Regions from separate parts of the Kluyvera ascorbata genome, predicted to be linked through region 2. Evidence: riboswitches for the same ligand, from Rfam matches in the RefSeq annotation. Region 2 holds a riboswitch; the other holds the start of a gene.
The links. A riboswitch is a leader RNA that binds a small molecule or an ion and turns the genes downstream of it on or off. The one in region 2 is predicted to bind cobalamin.
Positions count from the first base shown of each region.

Region 1: another riboswitch for cobalamin. It lies ahead of btuB (TonB-dependent vitamin B12 receptor BtuB); the one in region 2 lies ahead of MY052_RS04700 (cobyrinic acid a,c-diamide synthase CobB).

Region 1 is NZ_CP096201.1:4,899,697-4,903,391, reverse strand. Features, by position in the region: gene trmA (tRNA (uridine(54)-C5)-methyltransferase TrmA) at 1-1,050, opposite strand, end outside; cobalamin riboswitch at 1,165-1,351, shown strand; gene btuB (TonB-dependent vitamin B12 receptor BtuB) at 1,417-3,300, shown strand; gene murI (glutamate racemase) at 3,245-3,695, shown strand, end outside.
Region 2 is NZ_CP096201.1:979,737-983,431, forward strand. Features, by position in the region: gene cobD (threonine-phosphate decarboxylase CobD) at 1-564, shown strand, start outside; gene MY052_RS04695 (GHMP family kinase ATP-binding protein) at 549-1,418, opposite strand; cobalamin riboswitch at 1,552-1,729, shown strand; gene MY052_RS04700 (cobyrinic acid a,c-diamide synthase CobB) at 1,826-3,199, shown strand; gene cbiB (adenosylcobinamide-phosphate synthase CbiB) at 3,196-3,695, shown strand, end outside.

The DNA.
Region 1 (3,695 bases), 1.1 Mb from region 2:
CTGATCGAATAGCGCCAGGCGTGAAATATTGTGCGTCTGGCTCAACGTTTCCAGGTTCTGGCACAGCGTCTCTGGGTTACAGGAGATGTACAGAATGTTCGGATACGCCTGCACCATCTTCTCGGTTTCGCTGTCCAGGCCGCTGCGCGGTGGGTCGACGAAAATCGTCTCGCATTGGTAGCTTTTCAGATCAATGCCCTGCAGACGGTTAAATTCCCGCACGCCGTTCATCGCCTGAGTAAACTCTTCTGCCGCCATGCGGATAATCTGCACGTTATCTATCTGGTTGGCCGCAATGTTGTACTGCGCTGCCGCCACGGACGGTTTGGCAATTTCGGTCGCCAGTACGCGGTTAAAGTTGCGCGCCAGCGCCAGCGAAAAATTACCGTTGCCACAGTACAGCTCCAGCAAGTCGCCGTTGGAATTCTGCGTAGCATCCAGCGCCCACTCCAGCATCTGAATGTTCATCGCGGCGTTCGGCTGGGTGAAGCTGTTCTCTACCTGACGATAGATCATCTCTTTGCCCGCAACCGGCAGGCGCTCATCGATATAGTCTTGATCCAGCGCGATTTTAGTTTTGGTTGCGCGGCCAATCAGGTGCACGTTCAGCCCCTGTGTGCGCAGCGCGTCACGCAGCGCTTCGGCCTGTTCGCGCCACTCGTCGTCGAGCTTTTTATGGTACAGCAGCGAGACCACCGCCTGATTGCTCAGGGTGGTGAGGTAGTCAATCTGGAATAGCTTGTGGCGCAGCGCGCGGTTATCGCGAACGCCGTCGAGCACGGCGGTCATCAGGGTGTTGATGAGCTGGCTTGCCGCAGGGAAAGCGTCTACGCGGATGCGGTTCTTGGTCTGCTGGTCGAACATGATGTGGTACAGGTCATCGCCGTCGTGCCAGATGCGGAATTCCGCACGCATACGGTAGTGGCTGACCGGCGAGCGAAACACCTCCGGCGCGGGAGCGCTAAACGGCGTCATCATCGTTTGCAGGCGAGTGACTTTCTCGGCGAGCTGAGCGTCGTACTGTTCGGTTGGGAGATGTTCGGGGGTCATGATGCATCCTGAATAATAAAAGTACGCGGGGATTGTAGGGCTTGTTCAGGGGATGTCCAGCGCCGATGAAGGTGAAAATCATAAATAGCAGTCTGGACATCTATATGTAACTAAATGTAGCATCCCCGTACCGGTCCTGTGAGTTAAAAGGGAACCCAGTGTAAATCTGGGGCTGACGCGCAGCGGTTAGGAAGGTAAGAGATGAGCGCATTTAATGCAGACACTGCGGCGTGCCGTGGGAAGTCATCGCCTCTTTATATAGCCTCCAAGCCCGAAGACCTGCCGGATAACGTCGCATGGGGTTTTATCGTCGCGAGCAACTGATAAAACCTGCGGCATCCCTTTTCTATTTGGATGCTTTTAAAAATGATTAAAAAAGCTTCGCTGATGACGGCATTATCCGTCACGGCATTTTCCGGCTGGGCGCAAGACAGCAATTCTGACTCGATGGTGGTGACGGGAACCCGTTTTCAACAGCCGGTAAATACGGTGCTGGCCCCTACTGATGTGGTTACTCGTGATGATATTCAGCGCTGGCAGTCCAAAGATCTGAATGATGTGATGCGTCGCCTGCCGGGAGTCGATATTTCGCAGACAGGCGGGATGGGAAATAGCTCTTCTCTATATGTGCGTGGCACCGAAGCGCGTCATGTGCTGGTGCTGATTGATGGGATCCCAATGGCGCGGCCAGGTGTTTCCAACGGCGTCGATATTGGACAGATTCCGGTCTCACTGGTGCAGCGTATTGAGTATATCCGTGGCCCGCGTTCTGCGGTTTATGGATCGGGTGCTATCGGCGGTGTAGTTAACATCATTACCATGAGTGACGATGAACGCGCACAAATCAATGCCGGGGTGGGTTCAAATGGTTACCAGACCTATGACGGCGCGGTGAATAAGCGCTTTGGCGACACGATGATAACGGCGGCGGGCGCTTATCAGACGACCAAGGGGTTTAATATTGTCCCTGATTCGGCTTACAGCGGCGACAGTGACCGAGATGGCTATCGCAATAAACTGTTCTGGGGAGCCGTGCAGCATAAGTTTGATGAAAACTTCTCGGGCTTCTTCCGTGGTTATGGGTACACGGCTAACAGCGATTACGATCAGAATACGATGTATGGTTCTCCCGAAGGTAATGACGAAGCTCAGAACTACAATCAATCCTGGGATACGGGGCTGCGCTATAACTCCGGCATCTACTCCTCCCAACTGATCGCTAACTATCAGCATCTTAAAGACTATAACTACACGAATAACCTCGGCCGCTATGCGGGCCAAGCCACGCTGGATGATATGGAACAGCGCTATATCCAGTGGGGGAACAACCTTGAGGTTGGGCACGGGGCGATTAGCGGTGGCGTTGACTGGAAGCAGGAAAAACTGGTTTCCGGCAGCACGACAAAAACCGATGCCTATAAACGTGATACGACGGGTCTTTACCTGACCGGGCAGCAGCAGATTGATTCCGTTACGTTGGAGGCATCGGGCCGTGAGGACCACGATGAGCAGTTTGGTTGGCACGGAACGTGGCAAACCGCAGCGGGTTGGGAATTTGTTGATGGTTATCGCGCAACGCTTTCTTATGGTACCGGCTTCCTGGCACCTTCTTTGGGGCAGCAGTATGGTGCAACGCGTTATGCATATGGAAGTAACCGAGGCATCATTGCCAATCCGAATCTGAAGCCTGAAGAATCTAAACAGTGGGAAGCAGGAATTGACGGTATTACGGGGCCGCTGGATTGGAGGCTCTCTACATACCACTATGAAATTCAAAATCTGATTGATTATAAAAGCTCGAGCCAATACAGCCAGTACATCAACGTGAAGTCGGCCACCATTAAAGGCGTGGAGTGGACGGGGAACATCACAACTGGCCCGGTCGAACATCACCTTACGCTGCAGTATGTTGATCCGCGTGATGACGAAACCAATCAGGTACTTGCTCGTCGCGCGAAACAGCAGGTGAAGTATGAAGTCACCGGGCAGGTTTACGATCTCGGCTGGAATATCGCTTACCAATATTTGGGGCAGCGTTATGACAACAACTACGACGAGACAACAAGCACCTCTAGTCGGGTTAAAATGGGTGGCGTGAGCCTGTGGGATATCGGATTGTCATATCCTGTCACCTCACACCTGACCGTTCGTGGTAAAATAGCCAACCTGTTCGATAAAGACTACGAGACAGCATATGGCTACCAAACTGCAGGACGGGAATACACCTTGTCTGGCAGCTACACCTTCTGAACCACGTCCTACCGTACTGGTGTTTGACTCCGGTGTCGGTGGGTTGTCGGTCTACGATGAGATCCGGCATCTCTTGCCGGATCTCCATTACATCTACGCATTCGATAACGTCGCTTTCCCTTATGGGGAGAAGAGCGAGGAGTTTATCGTTGAGCGCGTTATTGAAATCGTCACCGCGGTACAGGCCCGCTACCCGCTGGCTTTGGCGGTGATCGCCTGTAACACGGCCAGCACGGTCTCTTTACCAGCGCTACGCGACAAGTTTGCCTTCCCGGTTGTGGGCGTCGTGCCTGCCATTAAACCGGCGGCACGTCTGTCGGCTAATCGTATCGTAGGATTGCTGGCGACGCGGGGCACGGTAAAACGTCCTTATACCCACGAGCTGATTTCACGCT
Region 2 (3,695 bases):
GCCGAACGCTGCAACACGCTGAATATTCAGCTTATCCTCGACGAAGCCTTCCTCGATTTTATTCCTGGTGAACAGGGGTTTATTCCGCTGCTCGCGCAAAACCCACATATCTGGGTGCTGCGCTCGCTGACCAAGTTTTACGCTATTCCCGGTTTGCGTCTGGGGTATTTGCTCAACGGCGACGCGCAGGCGGTGGCGCGGCTGAGAAGGCATCAGATGCCGTGGTCTATCAACGCTTTTGCAGCGCTGGCCGGGGAAATCGTGCTGAACGACCATGAGTATCAGCAGCGCACATGGCGATGGCTTGATGAGGAAGTGACACGGTTTTATCGCGCGCTGGAGAATATGCCGGGGTTGAAGGTCTATCCGGGCAGGGCTAACTATCTGTTTCTGCGCTGTGAACGCGTGGAGATTGAGTTGCAATATGCGCTGCTGCAACGGCGGATTTTAATCCGCAGCTGTGCCAATTATCCGGGGCTGGACGAGCGCTATTTCCGCGTGGCGATTCGCGGCGCGGCGGAAAATCAGCAGTTGCTGGACGCGCTGCATCAGGTGCTGGGCTGAACCCCGCCGGTCACCGCTTTTAGCAGGTGCTGCTGCGGCCAGCGTTCGGAGAGCCCGCATTGCGCCAGCGACCATTTCACATACTCCACATCATGACGACGCCGGTCGAGCATCAGCCCGACCACGCTGCCGCTGTGCGCGACGTTCAGACCGTATAACCCACAGCTTTCAACCAGCGTCAGCAGCGTGTCAAAGCCCGGCTTTGGCAGCAGCGTCTGGCTGGCGACGGCGCTGAGCGTCGCGGCTTCTCCCAGCAGGCTAGCGCTGTTGCTTTCGCAGGCCGTCTGTAGGTTTTCCCATGCTTGCGCCAGCGTGCTGGCGTGAGTCCTGAGCGCGGCTTCGCGGGGCTGGCGATGGTAGTCGGCGGTTCGCAGAACGCGCGGGCTTTCCAGCACCAGCAGATCAAACTCAGGTGCGGGCGCACAGGCAATCTGCGTGCGGGCATGAAGGTGGTCGAACAGCGTTAGCGAGCGGAACAGGGTGCTGTCCGTTGGCTCAAGGGAGACACAAAGCGCGGCGAGTTCAGATTCACTCAGTGAATGCCCCAAATGCATTGCGGTGGCGAGCGCCGTGGCGGCAAGGTCGGCGGTGCTGCTTGCCATCCCTTTGGCGATCGGCAGCGTCGAGTCCACTTCAATGCGCAGCGTCTTGCTCATCGCGAGGGGATAATCCCAGTGAGCCAGCAGCGTATCCACCATGCGGCGCGTAAGCGGGCGCTCATCAAGGCGCGGCGTTCCCCGACGGACTTCCACCGTGCTGTACCAGTCTATTGGGCAGGAGACCAGCTTTTCACTGCCTAGAATCCAGCCCTGAATCAGCTCTCCGCAGGAGCCTGGACAGCGCGCAACGCTCATGATTTCCCTTGCCTTGTGTTTCAAAATATCACTACCGTAAATAAATATACCGGTATTGTCACAGCGCAACGAAATCATTTTACCGGGGCGCTAGAGTAACCTGCTTTTATTTTATGTGGGCCATCGTGTCGGCATAAATCTGCAATCAACAGGTTTGGCATCGATAATATGCCAGGGAAGGAGGTGTAAATCCTCCGCAGCCCCCGCTGCTGTAATGCTGACGACCCCGTATTGACCACTGATCGACCGATCGGGAAGGCCGGGTGAGGATGACGCTGAGCCAGAAGACCTGCCTGTTGATTTATTTCAACAGCTTCGGTGGGAAGCGGGTTGCTTTGAGTCGCACAGTCTCCGGACTGGGCGTACGCACGGCTATACCCAAGTTCCACCCTGAATAGGGTCAGGGTATGGCAGCCAGACAGCATGCATTCGTTCTCGCCGGCACCGGTAGCGGCTGTGGTAAAACCACGGTAACGCTCGGCCTGCTGACGCTGCTTCAGCAGCGCGGCCTGCGGGTGCAGCCCTATAAAGTGGGGCCGGACTACCTCGATACCGGCTGGCATACCGCGCTGTGCGGCGTTGCCTCCCGCAACCTCGATGCATTCATGCTACCCACCGCCATCCTCAATGCGCTGTTCAGCGAACATATGCAGCAGGCCGATATCGCCGTCATTGAAGGCGTGATGGGCCTCTATGACGGCTACGGCACCGACCCTAACTATTGCAGCAGCGCCGCGATGGCCAAACAGCTAGGCTGCCCGGTGATTTTGCTGGTAGACGGTAAAGCGGTATCCACCTCCATTGCCGCCACGGTAATGGGCTTTCAGCACTTCGACCCGAGCCTCAATATCGCGGGCGTTATCGTTAACCGCGTCAACAGCGAGAGCCATTTCCAGCTACTGAAAAGCGCCATTGAATGCTACTGCGCGCTGCCTGTGCTGGGCTACGTGCCGCGCGCGGAAGGCGTGGCGCTGCCCGAACGCCATCTGGGGCTGGTGACCGCCAGTGAATCCGCGATTGATAAGCAACCGTGGCAGGATTTTGCGGCAACGCTTTCGCGCACGCTGGATATCGGCAGGTTACTGGAACTCACTGAACTTCATGCGCTGCCCGCCGGTCAGTGGCCGCAGGAACCGCTTTGCGGAGACGGGTTGACCCTGGCGCTCGCCGATGATGAAGCCTTCAACTTCTACTACCCGGACAATCTGGCACTGCTGGTGCGCGCTGGCGTGAAGATTGTGCGCTTTAGCCCGCTGCATGACGAGGCGCTCCCCGACTGCCAGATGATCTGGCTCGGCGGCGGTTACCCGGAACTGCACGCCCGTGCTCTCGCAGATAACCAGTCAATGCTGACGCAGCTACGCGCGGCGCACGAACGCGGCGTGGCGATTTACGCCGAATGCGGCGGCCTGATGTACCTTGGCACCACGCTGGAAGATAAGAACGGTGATACCTACGCGATGGCCGATATTCTGCCCGGCCACAGCAAAATGGGCTCCCGACTGACCCGCTTTGGCTACTGCGAAGCGCAGGCGCAGCAGCCAACGTTGCTCGCTTCCCCCGGCGAAGTGCTGCGCGGCCACGAATTCCACTACTCCGATTTTACCGCCCAGCTCCCCGCAGTGATGGCGTGTCGTAAAACCCGCGACGGCGCGGTGCTCCAGCAGTGGACCGGTGGCTGGCAGCGCGGGAATACCTTTGCCAGCTACCTGCACCTCCACTTTGCTCAGAACCCGTCGATGCTGAACCACTGGTTTGCCGCCGCAAGGAGCGCCCAATGACGCTGCTGGCCTGGTGCCTGGCCTGGGTGCTTGATTTCATCATCGGCGACCCGCACAGCTGGCCGCATCCGGTGCGCTGGATAGGCAACCTGATTAACGCCGTGCAGCGCGCGGTGCGCAGAGTGTGCCATTCCGACCTTGCGCTGCGTATTGGCGGCGGGGTGATGTGGCTGGCGGTCGTGGGGCTGACTTACGCCGTTGCCTGGGGCGTGTTGCACCTCGCCGCGAGCGTACACCCGTGGCTAGGTTTTGGCGTTGAAGTGTGGATGATTTTCACGGTGCTGGCCGGGCGCTGCCTGGCGCAGTCGGCGCAGGCGGTCGAACGTCCGCTGCGGGCAGGCGACCTTGCCGAAAGCCGTATCAAGCTATCGTGGATTGTCGGGCGCGATACCTCACAGCTACAGCCGGAACAAATCAACCGCGCGGTGGTAGAGACGGTGGCGGAAAACACCGTCGACGGCATTATCGCGCCGCTCTTCTTCCTGTTGCTCGGCGG